DNA from 3 places in the Streptomyces sp. NPDC045899 genome. Region 1 is predicted to be linked to each of the others. Evidence: riboswitches for the same ligand, from Rfam matches in the RefSeq annotation. Region 1 holds a riboswitch; each other region holds the start of a gene.
What was found. A riboswitch is a leader RNA that binds a small molecule or an ion and turns the genes downstream of it on or off. The one in region 1 is predicted to bind cobalamin.
Positions count from the first base shown of each region.

Region 2: another riboswitch for cobalamin. It lies ahead of AC07FT_RS17485 (energy-coupling factor ABC transporter permease); the one in region 1 lies ahead of AC07FT_RS29465 (cobalamin biosynthesis protein).
Region 3: another riboswitch for cobalamin. It lies ahead of cobN (cobaltochelatase subunit CobN); the one in region 1 lies ahead of AC07FT_RS29465 (cobalamin biosynthesis protein).

Region 1 covers NZ_JBWKKP010000025.1:92,629-98,198, forward strand. Annotated here, with positions in the region: gene AC07FT_RS29455 (putative cobaltochelatase) at 1-437, opposite strand, end outside; gene AC07FT_RS29460 (cobyric acid synthase) at 484-2,016, opposite strand; gene AC07FT_RS29465 (cobalamin biosynthesis protein) at 2,013-3,011, opposite strand; cobalamin riboswitch at 3,168-3,319, opposite strand; gene AC07FT_RS29470 (hypothetical protein) at 3,527-3,793, opposite strand; gene AC07FT_RS29475 (inorganic phosphate transporter) at 3,807-5,108, opposite strand; gene AC07FT_RS29480 (class II aldolase/adducin family protein) at 5,472-5,570, shown strand, end outside.
Region 2 covers NZ_JBWKKP010000010.1:217,725-223,294, reverse strand. Annotated here, with positions in the region: gene AC07FT_RS17495 (sensor histidine kinase) at 1-1,144, shown strand, start outside; gene AC07FT_RS17490 (response regulator) at 1,102-1,734, shown strand; cobalamin riboswitch at 1,867-2,048, shown strand; gene AC07FT_RS17485 (energy-coupling factor ABC transporter permease) at 2,079-2,783, shown strand; gene AC07FT_RS17480 (energy-coupling factor ABC transporter substrate-binding protein) at 2,780-3,148, shown strand; gene cbiQ (cobalt ECF transporter T component CbiQ) at 3,155-3,901, shown strand; gene AC07FT_RS17470 (energy-coupling factor ABC transporter ATP-binding protein) at 3,898-4,749, shown strand; gene AC07FT_RS17465 (RNA polymerase sigma-70 factor) at 5,032-5,570, opposite strand, start outside.
Region 3 covers NZ_JBWKKP010000005.1:385,503-391,072, forward strand. Annotated here, with positions in the region: gene AC07FT_RS10650 (precorrin-8X methylmutase) at 1-402, opposite strand, end outside; gene cobG (precorrin-3B synthase) at 399-1,844, opposite strand; cobalamin riboswitch at 1,891-2,040, shown strand; gene cobN (cobaltochelatase subunit CobN) at 2,073-5,570, shown strand, end outside.

The DNA.
Region 1 (5,570 bases):
TGGTCGTGCAGCAGGTTGACCTCGTCGACGTAGAGCACCCCGCGGTGCGCGTCGGCCAGCAGCCCCGGCTCGAACGCCTTGACCCCGTCCGCCAGCGCCCGCTCGATGTCCAGCGCGCCGACCAGCCGGTCCTCGGAGGCGCCGACGGGCAGTTCGACCATCCGCGCGGGCCGCGCGGTGCCGGTGCCGGGCTCATGCGGCCCGTCCGGGCACTGAGGGTCGGGCGCCGCCGGATCGCAGGAGAACCGGCAGCCGGGGACCACCCCGACCGGCGGCAGCAGCGCGGCCAGGGCACGGACGGCCGTGGACTTCGCGGTGCCCTTCTCCCCGCGCACCAGGACGCCGCCGACAGCCGGGGAGACCGCGTTGAGCAACAGGGCGAGCCGCATGTCGGCCATCCCGACGACCGCGGTGAACGGATAGGTGGCGGTGGTCATTCGGCGGTACCTCCAGCGGTGGTGACGCGGTCGCGGTCCGGGATGCTCACTTCGCTCCTCCTGGCGCCCCGGGCGGTACGAAGGGCAGCCCGTCCGGCAGGCCGTCCTCGATCAGCCGCAGCAGCGCGTCCGTGTCGGCGTGCTCCTCGATCAGGTCGCCCAGGCGGTCGAGCTGCTCCTCGCGCAGCTCCCCGAACCGGGTGTCGGGCGCGGGGACGAACGCCCGGCCCGCCGCGGCGGCCACCCGCCGCAAAAAGGCCCGCCGGAAGCCGTCGCTCTCCAGCGAGCCGTGCCAGTGGGTGCCCCACACCGAGCCCGCGCGGCAGCCGTCGAGGAAGGGTTCGTCGCCGCCGTCGAGGAGCTCGGCGACCCCGTGGTGGATCTCGTAGCCCTCCACCCGCTCGCCCAGGGCCTCGCCCACCGGCCGGGCGAGGGTCTTCTCCACCGCGAACCGCACCCGCACCGGCAGCAGTCCGAGGCCCTCCACCGTCCCGGCCCGTGACTCGACCTCGTCCTCGATACGCCGCCCCAGCACCTGGAAGCCACCGCAGATGCCCAGCACCGGCCGCCCCTCGGCGGCCCGCCGCACGAGGGCGTCCGCGAGCCCGCGCTCACGCAGCCACGCCAGCGCCCGGACCGTGCCGCGGGTGCCCGGCACCACCACCAGGTCGGCGTCGGCCAGTTCCTCGGGGCGGTCCACGAAACGCACCACCACACCCGGTTCGGCGGCCAGCGCGTCCACATCGGTGAAGTTGGACATCAGGGGTACGGCGGCCACCGCGACCCGGAGCACGTCCGCGCCGTGCGGCGGCGCGACCACGCTCTCGCGCACCGCGCCGCGCAGCGACACCCGCAGCCCGTCCTCCTCGTCGATGCCCAGACCGTGGGCGAACGGCAGCACGCCGAGCGTCGGCCGCCCGGTGAGCCCGCGCAGCATCTCCAGACCGGGCTCCAGCAGGGTCACATCGCCGCGGAACTTGTTGACCACATAACCGGCGATATGGCGCTGGTCCTCCGGGGACAGCAGCGCGGTGGTCCCGAAGAAGGACGCGAACACCCCGCCGCGGTCGATGTCCCCGACCACCACCGCCGGGATCCCGGCGGCCCGCGCCAGCCCCAGGTTCACGATGTCGGTACGGCGCAGATTGATCTCGGCGGGGCTGCCCGCGCCCTCGCAGATCACCGCGTCATGGGTGCTCCGCAGCTCCTCCAGACACGCGGTGACCGTCTCCAGCAGCCCTTCGCGCCGCTCCGCGTGGTAGCCGCGGGCGCTCATCTCGCCCACCGGCCTGCCCAGCAGCACCACCTGGCTGCTGCGGTCGCTGCCCGGCTTCAGCAGCACCGGGTTCATCAGCGCGCTGGGCTCCACGCGCGCGGCGGCCGCCTGCATGGCCTGCGCCCGTCCGATCTCCGCACCGTCCCGGGTGACGAAGGAGTTGAGCGACATGTTCTGCGCCTTGAACGGTGCCACCCGGACGCCCTTGCGCGTCAGCCAGCGGCAGATGCCCGCCGTGACCACGCTCTTGCCCGCGTCCGAGGTCGTCCCGGCGACGAGCAGCCCGCCCCCTGTTCCGCTCATCGTTTCCCTCTCCGCTCGCCCGGTCCGCCCGGGACCCCGCCCCTGTCGGACAGAACCCTGCCCACCACCAGCCGTGCCGTCACCGACGTCAGCAGGGCCAGCGCCCCCACCCGCCGCGACAGCCGCACCGCGCGGTCGATGTCGGCGGTGCGCACCGCCCGTCCGTCACCCAGCACCGGCCGGTGCTCGATCCGGCCGGCGTACGCGAGGGTGCCGCCGAGGCGCACCCCGAGGGCGCCCGCGAACGACGCCTCCACCGGGCCCGCGTTGGGGCTGGGGTGGCGCCCACCGTCCCGCCGCCAGGCCCGCCGGGCACCGCGCGGATCGGGGCCCGCGACCGTCGCCAGAACCGCTGTCAGCCGTGCGCCCGGCCAGCCCGCGACATCGTCCAGCCGGGCCGCGGCCCAGCCGAACCGGCGGTAGCGCGGGGACTTGTGGCCCACCATGGCGTCCAGGGTGTTCACGGCCCGGAAGGCGACGAGCCCGGGCACTCCGGCCACCGCCCCCCACACCAGGGCGCCCACCACGGCGTCGGAGGTGTTCTCCGCGACCGACTCCACCACCGCGCGGGCGATCGCCTGCGCGTCCAGTGCCTGCGGATCGCGTCCGCACAGGTGCGGCAGCCGCTCCCGGGCGGCCTCGACGTCCCCGGCGGCCAGCGCGCCGCCGACGGCGCGGGCCTCGCGCCCCAGCGTCGTACCGCCCAGCACGGCCCAGGTGGCGGCGGCGGTCAGGGCGATGTCGGCGCGGTGGCGCCCGGCCACCGCCCGTCCGGCACGCGTCAGCAGCGCGGCACCGGCGGCCGCGCCGCCCGCGCACAGCACGGTGTGCAGGGCCCCGTAACCGCGGTGGTCGCGCCACAGCCGGCGCTCGGCGGCCAGGGCGGCCCGCCCGAACGCGGCCACCGGGTGGCCGCGGCGGGGGTCGCCCGTGGCGAGGTCACCGAGGAAGCCGAGAGCGGCACCGCACGCGAACGAGGCGTGATCGGCACGCATCCCTCAGCCCGCCGTCGTGCCTCGGAAGAAGGGGGTGCGCGGGGTGTCCGCGTCCAGGGGGCCGCGGAGCGGCGGGGACGGCGGCGTGGCGGTGCCGGGCATGGCGGTATGTCCTCACTCAGGGTCCGCGCCCTGGTTCGACGTGACCGGCGGGGAGAGTCTCCTGGCTCCCGGATCCGCGGCTCTCCCGGTCTTCCAGCTCCGTGTACGGACCAGCCGTACGGACGAGCCGTGACCCCGTGCAGGCGATGGGAGAGCGCTCCCCGGTGACAGTGGCGGGACCGCGCCGGATTCGCACCGGCTTCCTCTGCTGCCGCCGTTTGGCTCCGGAAGTCCACCATGGGCCGCGAAGGGCCGTCAACTCGCCCATGACCTGCGACGCACGAGTGTGCCGAGGCCCACATGGGCCCCGCGCGGAGCACGAGCGACGGCCGCCGGGCGGGAGAGGCTGGTCAGCGTCTCCGGCCCGGCGGCCGTGGTGCTCTTCAGATGTCGCGGGAGGCGCCGGAGCGTCCTCAGGCGACGATCAGATAGATGCCGTACACCACCACCGCGGCGCACAGCGCGAAGCAGGCGTACGCGCCGGAGCGGGCGAGAGAGGACGCGCCGCCCCCCTGCGCCGGGACGCCGCCGGCGGTGGCGGTGGCCACGGCCGCTCCCTCGGGGCTGAGCGCCTTGCGGGAGGTGCCGATGATGCCGAGGGTGAAGACGCCCACCACTCCGACCGTCACCGCGAGGCTGACGCCGAAGACCTGGCCGAGTGCCGCCCAGTCGATGCTCATTCCATGGCTCCCTTTAGCTGCTGGTGCTGCTCGACGCCGCGGGGGCGGCCGAGCCGGCCGCCGCGACGGCCTTCGGCTGGTCGGTGGTGGTGTCGGAGACGGTGTCCGAGGAGGCGGTGCTGTCGGCGGTGGCGGCGGAGCCCACCGGCGGCGGGGCCACCGACTGGAGGGCGGCGGTGATGACACCCACCGGCTCGGCGGTGGCGCCCTGCTCGACCTCGTTGACGTTGGAGGCGTCCACCGGCTTGCGCCGGGAGAGCGCCCAGATGACCAGGCAGCCCGTGATGGCGAGCACGGCCACCGCCGTGATGCCCCAGTCGCCCTGGTCGGCCAGGAGCGCCGACCCGGCTGCGATCAGACCCGCGGCGGGCAGCGTCAGCACCCAGGCCGCGACCATCCGGCCCGCGGTCGACCAGCGCACCACACCGCCCTTGCGGCCGACGCCCGCGCCCATGACGGCACCGGAGCAGACCTGGGTGGTGGAGAGCGCGAAGCCGATGTGCGAGGAGGCGAGGATGACGGTCGCCGCGCCGGTCTGGGCGGCGAAGCCCTGCGGCGGCTGGATGTCGGTGATGCCCTTGCCCATGGTGCGGATGATCCGCCAGCCGCCCAGGTAGGTGCCCAGGGCGATGGCCAGACCGGCCGAGACGATGACCCACATCGGCGGGTCGGAGTCCGGCGCGATCACACCGCCGGTCACCAGCGCCAGGGTGATCACACCCATCGTCTTCTGCGCGTCGTTGGTGCCGTGGGCGAGGGAGACCAGGGCGGCCGAGGCGATCTGCCCGGCGCGGTAGCCCTTGGCGGTGTCCTCGGCGGCGCGGCCACGTCCGAGCCGGTAGGTGAGCCGGGTCGCGACGATCGTGGCGATACCCGCCACCAGCGGAGCGGCGACGGCCGGGATGAGGACCTTCATGACGATCGCGTCCCCGTTGACCCCGTCGATGCCGACCGAGGCCACGGTGGCGCCGATCAGGCCGCCGAAGAGGGCGTGCGAGGAGCTGGACGGCAGCCCGGCGAGCCAGGTCACCAGGTTCCAGAGGATGGCTCCGACCAGACCCGCGAAGATCACTTCGGGCCGGATGCCGGAGTCCTCGTCGAGGATGCCCCCGGAGATGGTCTTGGCGACCTCCACGGACAGGAAGGCGCCGATCAGATTGAGGACGGCCGACATCGCCACTGCCACCCGGGGACCGAGCGCGCCTGTGGAGATGGTGGTGGCCATGGCATTGGCTGTGTCGTGGAAGCCGTTCGTGAAGTCGAACACCAAGGCCGTGATGATCACGATCCCGATGAGAAGCGTGATGTGTTCCATACACCCGGTCAATCAGTTCGAAGGTCTGTAGTGGCACGGTGAACGTAAGGAAACTGGGTGAACGAAAGGTTAACGAGGGCGGGCGCCGGGGTGACGCGGTGGAAAGGGTGCGGCATCGGTCGGCCACCGGGCGTATTTCCTGCCGCCACAAGGAGTTTGGGAACCGTACACCCACGTCCCTCCCGCCCCGTACGACCCACCCCACCCGCCCCACCGCCCCCACCCGGGTGAACGCCGCGCTACGACCCCCGATCGTGCCCGGTTCGAACACGGCCCGCGCGACACCGCGCCCCGGCCTGATTCCGCCCCCGTCCCCGCCCCGGCGGACGGGCGGCTGCGAAGATCGGGACGGAGGTGAGGCGTATGGCACAGGAACGATCCGCCCGGCAGCCGCGGCCGCGGCTGACCCAGCCCCTGCGGCAGGCATGGGGACAGGTGGTGCGGACCGCCCGCAGGACCAAC
Region 2 (5,570 bases), on a different contig from region 1:
ACTCCCGGTGGGCCGGGTGGAGCGGTACCGGCTGCGGCTGATCGACCGGGAGCCGGCCCCCGACCCGCACCTCGTCCCCGATGCGCACGGTCTGCGGTCCTGGCTGACGACCCGTCTGCGGGAGCAGGCCACCCGGCGGGAGCTCGGCTACGTGCTGCTGTTGGCCGTCCTGCTGTGGCCGGTCGACGCCCTCGTGGTCATGGGCGCGCTGCTGCTCCCGCTGTCCGTGGTGGCGACACCGCTGCTGATGGCCACGGTCGGGGGCGGCCAGGAGGCCAAGGTGGTGAAGCTGTGGACCGTCACCGCCTGGCCGACCGCGTGCGCGGTCGCCCTGCTCGGTCTGGTCCTCCTGGCCCTGGGCGGCTATGTCCTGGGGGCCGCGGCCGGTGCCAGGGCCGCGCTGGCGCGGCTCCTGGTCGCCCCGCGTGAGGCGGCCCTCGGCGCGCGGGTCGTCGAACTGGCCCGCTCCCGTGTCCGGTTGGTGAACGCGTTCGAGGCCGAACGGCGCCGTATCGAGCGTGATCTGCACGACGGTGCGCAGCAGCGGCTGGTGGCGCTGACGATGACGCTCGGTCTGGCCCGCCTCGACACCCCGCCGGGCCCCCTCGCCGACCGGCTCGCCAAGGCCCATCAGGAGGCGGGAGCGGCACTGGCGGAGCTGCGCGAGCTCATCCACGGCATCCATCCCCAGGTCCTCACGGACTTCGGCCTCGGGGCGGCGGTGGCCGATGCCGCGGACCGCTCCCCGGTCCCGGTGGACGTGGACCTGGACCTGCCGGGACGGCTGCCGCGGGCGGTGGAGGCGGCCGCGTACTTCGTGGTCCGCGAGGCCCTCGTCAACACGGCCAGGCACAGCGGGGCGAGCCGGGCGGAGGTGAGCGGCGGGCACCGGGACGGACGGCTGGTCCTGCGGGTGCGCGACGACGGCGGGGGTGGCGCCGACCCGGGTGCGGGCAGCGGGCTGACCGGACTCGCGGACCGGGTGTCGGTGCTCGATGGCAGACTCTCCCTGTCCAGCCCGCCGGGCGGGCCGACCCTGGTGTGTGTGGAGTTTCCTTGCGAACCGACCGACAGCGATCCTCCGGCCGGCCTCTGCGCGTCGTGCTCGCCGAGGACGGTGTGCTGCTGCGGGAAGGGCTCGTAGAGCTGCTCGGCCGGTGCGGACATACGGTGGTCGCGGCCGTCGGTGACGCCCCGGCGCTGGTGGCCGCCGTCGAGGAGCACGCGCCGGACATCGTGGTGACCGATGTCCGGATGCCGCCGGGGTTCCAGGACGAGGGACTGCACGCGGCGGTGCGGCTGCGTGAGCGGCGGCCCGCCCTGCCCGTCCTGGTGCTCAGTCAGTACGTGCAGCGGGCGTATGCCTCGGACCTGCTGGACTCCGGTGACGGCACCGGCGTCGGCTATCTGCTGAAGGACCGGGTGGGGCAGGTCGAGGAGTTCATGGACGCCCTGGGCGCGGTCGCCGACGGCGGCACCGTGGTCGACCCCGAGGTGGTGCGCCAACTGCTGCGCCGGCGCCGCGATCCGCTGGAGCGGCTCACCCCGCGCGAACGGGAGGTCCTCGCCCTGATCGCGGAAGGCCGGTCCAACGCCGCGATCGCCCGTGCGCTGGTGGTGTCCGACGCGGCCGTGGGCAAGCACATCAGCGGCATCCTCACCAAACTGGACCTCCCGCCGGGCGAGGACACCCACCGCCGGGTGCTCGCCGTGCTGGCGTATCTACGGGCCTGAGGACGAGCCGCCCCACGGGCGTGAGGACGAGCGGAGCGGGTGGTTCCGAACCCACCCGAACCCGGCCGTACCGCGCGACCGGCGTGCGACCGCGCGCCCCCGAGCGCGCTTGTCACCACCCCGATCCGGGCATTACTGTCACCACGCCTTGGTGAACGGGAAATCGGTGTGATGCCGGTGCGGCCCTCGCCACTGTGATCGGGAAGTCCGGCTCCGGCCCTCGCGGGCAGCCACTGGGTCCTCGGACCCGGGAAGGCGGAGCACGGGCGGTGGTACCCGTAAGCCAGGAGACCGGCCGAGGCGCGTCGTCCATCCACGAGGTGCTGGAGAGGGTCTGCTGAACCATGCACATAGCCGAGGGTTTCCTGCCTCCGGCGCACGCGATCGCCTGGGGCGTCGCGTCCGCGCCTTTCGTCGTCCACGGAGTACGGTCACTCACCCGTGAGGTCAAGGAGCATCCGGAGAGCACCCTGCTCCTCGGCGCCTCCGGAGCCTTCACCTTCGTTCTGTCGGCCCTCAAACTGCCCTCGGTGACCGGGAGCTGTTCCCATCCGACCGGCACCGGGCTGGGTGCCATCCTGTTCCGCCCGCCGATCATGGCGGTACTGGGCACGATCACCCTGCTCTTCCAGGCGCTGCTGCTCGCGCACGGCGGGCTGACCACGCTCGGCGCCAACGTCTTCTCGATGGCGATCGTCGGGCCGTGGGCCGGTTACGCGGTGTACCGGCTGCTGCGGCGGGCCGGGGTACCGCTGATGGTCACCGTGTTCTTCGCCGCGTTCGTGGCCGATCTGTCCACCTACTGCGTCACCAGCGTGCAGCTCGCCCTCGCCTTCCCGGACCCGAGCAGCGGGTTCCTGGGCGCGCTCGGCAAGTTCGGCTCCATCTTCGCCGTCACCCAGATCCCGCTCGCGGTCAGTGAGGGATTCCTCACGGTGCTCGTGATGCGCCTGCTCGCGCAGTCCAGCAAGGGTGAGCTGACCCGGCTGGGCGTGTTCCCGGCCGATGAGCGGAAGCGGACCGAGACGACCGAGGCGGTGGCCCGATGAGCCGTAACACGAAGATCAACGCCCTGCTGCTGCTCGCGGTGGCGGCGCTCGCGATCGTGCCACTGGCCCTGGGGCTCGGCGACCACAAGGAGGAGCCCTTCACAGGCTCCGACGCCGAGGCGGAGACCGCGATCACCGAGCTGAAGCCCGACTACGAGCCGTGGTTCTCACCGCTCTACGAACCGCCGTCGGGGGAGATCGAGTCGGCCCTGTTCGCCCTTCAGGCGGCCCTGGGCGCCGGCGTCCTCGCCTACTACTTCGGTCTGCGCCGGGGACGGCGCCAGGGCGAGCAGCGCGCCCAGGAGCGGCAGGAGGCCGAGAGCGCGTCCGTGGCCGCCCGGGAGCCGGACGACGAGAGCGTCTGAGCCCCCGTGCTGCCGATCGACGAGGCGGCGCACAGCAGTCGCTGGCGCCGCCGTCATCCCGTGGACAAGGCCGTGCTCGGACTCGGCCTGACCGTACTCGCGATCTCGTTGCCGCCCTGGCCCGGCGCGGCCCTGGTGATGGTGACGGCGCTGACCGTACTGCTCGGCCCGGCGGGTGTGCCGGGGCGGCGGCTGTGGCGCGCCTACCGCGTTCCGCTGGGCTTCTGTGTGACCGGGGCGGCCACCCTGCTGGTGCGGGTCGGCGGCGACGGCTTCGTGGGCCTCGCCGACGGGGGCCCGGAACGCGCGGGAGAGCTGCTGCTGCGCACCTCCGCCGCGTCCCTCGGGGTGCTGCTGTTCGCGTTCACCACCCCGATGTCCGATCTGCTGCCGCGGCTGGTGCGGGCCGGAGTGCCCGCGCCGGTGGTGGACGTCGCCCTCGTGACGTACCGGATGAGCTTCCTGCTGCTGGACTCCGTGCGCAGCGTGCGGCAGGCGCAGGCGGCCCGGCTGGGACACACCACCCGGGCCGCCGCCTGGCGCTCGCTCGCCGGGCTCGGCGCCACGGCGTTCGTCCGGGCCTTCGACCGGGCGGCGCGGCTCCAGAACGGGCTGGCCGGGCGCGGTTACGACGGCACCCTGCGGGTCCTGGTGCCCGAGGCCCGGGTCTCCGTCCGCTTCACCACGGCGAGCGCCGCGCTGCTGGCCGCACTGATCACCGTCACCCTCGTACTGGAAGGTCCGCTGTCATGAGCGAGCCGGTGCCCCTGGTCGCCCTCCGGGGCGCGTCGTTCGCCTACGAGGACGGCCCGACCGTGCTGGACGGTCTCGACTTCGAGGTGCGCGAGGGCCGTGCGCTGGCGCTGTTGGGCCGCAACGGCAGCGGCAAGACCACGCTGATGCGGCTGCTCAGCGGTGGACTGCGGCCGCATACCGGGCAGTTGACGGTCGAAGGCGTGCCGGCCACCTACGACCGCAAGGGGCTGACCCGGCTGCGGACGACGGTCCAGCTGGTGGTGCAGGATCCGGACGATCAGCTCTTCGCCGCCTCCGTCGAACAGGACGTGTCGTTCGGCCCGCTGAACCTGGGCCTGCCGCATCCGGAGGTCAGGGCGCGGGTCGCCGAGGCGCTCACCGCCCTGGACATCGCGGCCCTGGCCGACCGCCCCACCCATCTGCTGTCGTACGGCCAGCGCAAGCGGACCGCCATCGCCGGCGCCGTGGCGATGCGCCCGCGCGTCCTGATCCTCGACGAACCGACCGCCGGGCTCGACCCGGACGGGCAGGAGAGGCTGCTCACCACCCTCGGCGGGCTGCGCGAGAGCGGCACCACCGTGGTCATGGCCACCCACGACGTGGATCTCGCGCTGCGCTGGGCCGATGACGCGGCGCTGCTCACCCCGTCCGGTGCGCACACCGGCCCCGCGGCCACCGCGCTGTCCCGCACCGACCTGCTCCGGCAGGCGGGACTGCGCCTGCCGTGGGGGGTGGCCACCGCCGGACTGCTGCGGGCGCGGGGGCTGCTGACCGACACCGAGCCCGGACCGCGCACCCCGGACGAACTCGCCGCCCTCGCCGCGGGGGTGCCCACCGACGGCTGAGCCGCGGCGACACGACGCGGATCCCGGGGCGCCGGACGGCCGGACCCGGAAACCCTGCCGGGGCCTCTGAGGAGGAAGCGGCCCCGGCTTCTGCGTGCTCCCCAAGTGACGCAGCCGGGTGATCGCGTGACAAGCGTTCCGACGGGACATCACCCCGTTGCCCCAGCGCACGGCACCACCCCCGTCCCCCACTCCCCCAGCCGACCCCCGGCGCACCCCGGCGCCCGCACCCGCGCTCCGTGAAGCACGTTCTGTCCGGAGGACCGCCCGTGAGGGGGCGGCTCAGCGGCGGAGGGGGGTTTCGTGGTGCATGTGGGAGAGTTTCTCGGGGTTGCGTACGGCGTAGAAGCCGGTGATGAGGCCGTCGTCGACGCGTAGCGCGAGGACGGTGTCGATCGCGCCGTGGAGGTGGAGGATCAGGGCCGGGTAGCCGTTGACCTGGGCCGGTCGCAGTGAGCCCTCGGCGGAGATCCGGGTGAGTCCGGCGGCGAGGAGGCGGGCCACCTTGTCGGCTCCGACGACGGGGCGCGGGACGGCCCTCTTGATTCCGCCGCCGTCGCCGAGGAAGACGACGTCCGGGGCGAGGATGTCGAGCAGGCCCTGGATGTCGCCGGTCTCGGCGGCCCGCTGGAACGCGTCGAGCGCGTCCTTCGCCTCTCCACGGGAGACGGGCCCGCGGGGGCGGCGGGCCGCGACATGGGAGCGGGCGCGGTGGGCGATCTGGCGGACCGCGGCCGGGCTCTTGTCGACGGCTTCGGCGATCTCGTCGTACCCGAGGTCGAACACCTCGCGCAGGACGAACACCGCCCGCTCGGTGGGCG
Region 3 (5,570 bases), on a different contig from region 1:
CGAACCCTCCAGCCGGTCCCGCCACAGCTCCAGCGCGGCGGCGCTGCGCGTGGTGCCCATCCGGCGGGCCAGCTCCGGCACCCCGGGATCGGACAGGGTGCACACCACGTCGTTGTCGGCGGGCAGCCGCTTGCGGGTGACACCGCTGGCGACCATCTGCGCGTCGCACAGGATGGGCGCGCCGGAACGCAGCGCGGCACGGGCGCGGGAGACCACCTCGGGCGAGTACCCGAGGTCCTGGACCAGGTCGACCATGCCGCAGGCGTGGATCATCCGCACCGCGACCTGGCTCACATCGGCGGGGAGACCGCCGAGATCCGCCTCGGCGCGGATGGTGGCAAAGGACGCGCGGTAGATGGCCGCCCCGTCCTTCTCGTAGTCGAACACTGTGCCCTCGATCATCTCGTTCCGCGGGCCGCCGCCACGGCGTCGGCCACCTGCTCTGCTGTCACGTCCGTGCCGTCCGGGTCACCGGGCGTCCCGGATGTGCCCCGTACGGTGATCCGGTAGCCCGTGCCGGTCGCCAGCGCGTCCACCCAGCGGCCGCCGGGATGACCGCAGCGCCGCTCACAGCCGGAGAAGTACACCGGCAGCGGCACGGTACGCCGTTCGCCGCCCGCGGTGGTCCGCGCCACCGTCCGCCCGGCGTCGGCGCGCACATCGGTCAGCGACTTCGCGCAGCCGGGCAGCCCGGTGCAGGCCCCGACACCGAGCCACGGTGAGCCGGGATCGGTCACCAGCCCGGCTCCGGCCAGTTCGTCCGCCGCGGAGCGGGCGGCCCCCGGGGTGAATCCGGGGATCACCACGCCGCGCCAGGGTGTCACACGCAGCTCATCGGCCCCGTCCCGGGAGGCGAGCGCGGCGAGCAGCCGCCACTGGGCGGCGCTCATCCGGCCGAGCGGTACGGCCACGGACACCGCGTGGCGGCCGTGCGGGCCGGGCACCGGACCGGGGGAGGGAAGGCAGGGTTCCGTCCATGGGCCGGGCGCCGTGTCCAGTCCGGCACCGCAGGCGCCGGTGTCCGGTTCCTGTCCGATGCCCGCCCCGGCGAGTCGCGCCGCCAACCCGGCGGCCGTCACGGCGTGTTGTGCGGGGAGCTCCCGCGCCCGCCAGGCCCGGATGCCGCTTTCCTCCGCTCTCGTCAGGAATTCCACGGCCGCCAGCGCGGCGGCCCGCGGGGCGTCCTCCGCCGCGATGCGCAGCCCCCCGGATCCGGCGGCACCCACCCCCAGGACGGCTCCGCCGCCCGGCGTTGCGATCAATGTCACATCGGCGCCCAGGGCGGCGACATCACCCCGTCCGTCGTCCAGCGCGAACAGGAACCGACCCGACAACCCCGACAAAGCCCTCAACTCGCCGGACCCCGCCGTGCACAGCAGTGTGTCCAACTCCCGCGCCCACACCGAGGTGTCGGTGTGCCCGGCGCCGTCCAGGCCGCTCAGCGGTGACGCCACGATGTTGCGCACCCGGTCGTGCGCGTCCGACGGCAGCAGCCCCGCCGACCGCAACCGCTCCGCCAGGGGTGCCCCGCACCCTTCGGCAAGCCCCCGCAGCTGGACGTTTCCCCGGGAGGTGAGGTCGAGCCGGCCGTCGCCCAGCTCCTCCGCCACCGCCGCCAGCGTCCGCGCCTGACGTCCTGTCAACAGGCCGCCGGGCAGCCGGACACGGGCCAGTGCGCCGTCGTGCGCCGGGTGGAGCCGCAGTGCGCCGGGGCATGCGTCATCACGCCCGCCACGGTCCGCGGAGACCGTCCGGTCCGTGGCGGAGCGGGCCCGGACACCGGTGGCGGGCGTTTGATCCCCAGGTGGGACGGTTGTCGGGGGGAGGGGCATGGCGGCGAGCATACCGACGATCGCCCGGCCCTCACCGTCCCGTGGCAGGTCAGCAACGCTTACTATGCTGAGCGGCGGGTCGTCCTGACCCGCCGGACGCAACTGACGGCGTCAGGGGAGGAAGCCGGTGAGATTCCGGCGCGGTCCCGCCACTGTGAGCACGGCAGCAGCCGCGCGAGCCAGGAACTCCCGCCGTCTTCAACCCGCCCGGGGCGCGGACCCCGAGGAAGGCGCCCAGTCATGATCCTGCTGCTGTCGACGTCCGACACCGACCTGCTCAGCGCCCGTGCCGCCACGGGCCCGGTGCCGTACCGCCTGGCCAACCCGGCCCGGCTCGCACTCGACGACCTGCCCGGCCTGCTCGAGGGCGCCGACCTCGTCGTCGTACGGCTGCTCGGCGGGATCCGCGCCTGGCAGGAGGGCCTGGACACCCTGCTCGCGGGTGACCGCCCCGTGGTGGTCCTCACCGGTGAACAGGCCCCGGACGCCCAGCTCATGGAGGCGTCCACGGTCCCGGTCGGCATCGCCGCCGAGGCCCACGCCTACCTCGCCCACGGCGGCCCCGGAAACCTGGAGCAGCTGGCCCGCTTCCTCTCCGACACCGTGCTGCTCACCGGCCACGGCTTCGAACCGCCCGCCCCCGCCCCCACCTGGGGCCCGCTGGAGCGCACCGCGCGCACCACCACCGGCCCCACCGTCGCGGTGCTCTACTACCGAGCCCACCACATGAGCGGCAACACGGCCTTCGTCGAGGCCCTGTGCCGGGCCGTGGAGGACGCCGGGGGCCGTCCGCTCCCGCTGTTCGTCGCCTCGCTGCGGGCGCCCGAGCCCGAGCTGATCGAGGCCCTCGGCGCGGCCGACGCGGTCGTCACCACCGTGCTCGCCGCCGGTGGCACCCGGCCCGCCGACGCCTCCGCGGGCGGCGACGACGAGTCGTGGGACGCGGGCGCGCTCGCCCGGCTCGACGTCCCCGTGCTCCAGGCGCTGTGCCTGACCGGCTCGCGCACCGCCTGGGAGGAGAACGACGAGGGGCTCTCCCCGCTGGACGCCGCGACCCAGGTCGCCGTCCCCGAGTTCGACGGCCGCCTCATCACCGTGCCGTTCTCCTTCAAGGAGGTCGACGAGGACGGACTGCCCGTCTACGTCGCCGACCCCGAGCGCGCCGCCCGGGTCGCCGGGATCGCGGTACGGCACGCCCGGCTGCGCCACATACCCGCGGCCGACAAGCGTCTTGCACTGGTCCTCTCCGCCTACCCGACCAAGCACTCCCGCATCGGCAACGCCGTCGGCCTCGACACCCCCGCCAGCGCCGTCGCCCTGCTGCGCCGCCTGCGGGCCGAGGGCTACGACCTCGGCCCCGAGGACGGGCCGGACGCCCTTCCGGGCCTGGTCTCCGGCGACGGCGACGAACTGATCCGCGCCCTCATCGACGCCGGCGGCCACGACCAGGAGTGGCTCACCGAGGAGCAGCTCGCCGCCAACCCGGTCCGCGTCCCCGCCGCCGACTACCGCCGCTGGTACGCCACCCTGCCCGCGCAGTTGCGCGACGCGGTCGAGGAGCACTGGGGCCCGCCGCCCGGCGGGATGTTCGTCGACACCAGCCGCAACCCGGACGGCGACATCGTCCTGGCCGCGCTGCGCCACGGCAATCTGCTGGTGGTCATCCAGCCGCCGCGCGGCTTCGGCGAGAACCCCATCGCCATCTACCACGATCCCGATCTGCCGCCCTCCCACCACTACCTGGCCGCCTACCGCTGGATGGCCACCCCGCAGGCGGACGGCGGCTTCGGTGCCGACGCCATGGTCCACCTGGGCAAGCACGGAAACCTGGAGTGGCTGCCCGGCAAGAACGCCGGACTGTCCGCCGCCTGCGGCCCCGACGCCGCGCTCGGCGATCTGCCGCTGATCTACCCGTTCCTGGTCAACGACCCGGGCGAGGGCACCCAGGCCAAGCGCCGCGTGCACGCCACCCTGATCGACCACCTGGTGCCGCCGATGGCCCGCGCCGACTCCTACGGCGACATCGCGCGGCTGGAGCAGCTGCTCGACGAGTACGCCGCCATCTCCTCGATGGACCCGGCGAAGCTGCCCGCCATCCGCGCCCAGATCTGGACCCTGATCCAGGCCGCCAGGCTGGACCACGACCTCGGCCTAGAGGACCGTCCCGACGACGACGGCTTCGACGACTTCCTGCTCCACGTCGACGGCTGGCTGTGCGAGGTCAAGGACGCCCAGATCCGCGACGGTCTGCACGTCCTCGGTGCCGCCCCCGGCGGCCCCGGGCGCGTCAACCTGGTGCTCGCGATCCTGCGCGCCCGCCAGATCTGGGGCGGCACCACCGCGCTGCCCGGTCTGCGCGAGGCACTCGGACTGGACGAGTCGGCCGCCACCCGCACCGGCGCCGATGACGCCGAGGAGCGCGCCCGCGCGCTGGTCCAGGCGATGGAGGACGCGGACTGGGCCCCCGACGCGGTCGAGAAAGCCGTCCTCGTCCTGCCGGACGAGCAGCGCGCCGCGGTCACCGCCATCCTCGACTTCGCCGCCCGCGAGGTGGTGCCGCGCCTGGCCGCCACCACCGACGAGATCGACCACGCCGTGCACGCGCTCGGCGGCGGTTTCGTCCCGGCGGGCCCCTCCGGCTCCCCGCTGCGCGGTCTGGTCAACGTGCTGCCGACCGGCCGCAACTTCTACTCCGTCGACCCCAAGGCCGTGCCCAGCCGGCTGGCCTGGGAGACCGGCCAGGCGCTCGCCGACTCGCTCCTGGAGCGCTACCGCGCCGACAACGACGGCCAGTGGCCGACCTCCGTCGGTCTCTCGCTGTGGGGCACCAGCGCGATGCGCACCTCCGGCGACGACGTGGCCGAGGCGCTGGCGCTGCTGGGCATCCGGCCGGTGTGGGACGACGCCTCGCGCCGGGTGACCGGGCTCGAGCCCGTCGAACCCGCCCAGCTCGGCCGTCCGCGCATCGATGTCACCCTGCGCATCAGCGGTTTCTTCCGGGACGCCTTCCCGCATGTCGTCGGACTGCTGGACGACGCCGTACGGCTGGCCGCCTCCCTCGACGAGGCCGACGAGGACAACTACGTACGCGCGCACACCCGGGCCGACCTCGCCGCCCACGGCGACGAGCGCCGCGCCACCACCCGGATCTTCGGCTCCCGCCCCGGCACCTACGGCGCCGGGCTGCTCCAGCTGATCGACAGCCGTGACTGGCGTACCGACGCCGACCTCGCCGAGGTGTACACGGTCTGGGGCGGCTACGCCTACGGACGCGGTCTGGAGGGCCGCCCGGCGCGGGAGGAGATGGAGAGCGCCTACCGGCGGATCGCGGTCGCGGCGAAGAACACCGACACCCGCGAGCACGACATCGCCGACTCGGACGACTACTTCCAGTACCACGGCGGCATGGTGGCCACCGTGCGCGCGCTCAAGGGCACCGCGCCCGCCGCGTACATCGGCGACTCCACCCGCCCCGAGACGGTCCGCACCCGCACCCTCCACGAGGAGACCTCCCGGGTCTTCCGCGCCCGGGTGGTCAACCCCCGCTGGATCGAGGCGATGCGCCGCCACGGTTACAAGGGCGCGTTCGAGCTGGCCGCCACGGTGGATTACCTCTTCGGCTACGACGCCACCACCGGTGTGGTCGCCGACTGGATGTACGACAAGCTGGCCCAGAGCTATCTGCTCGACCCGGAGAACCGCGCGTTCCTGGAGGAGGCGAACCCCTGGGCGCTGCAC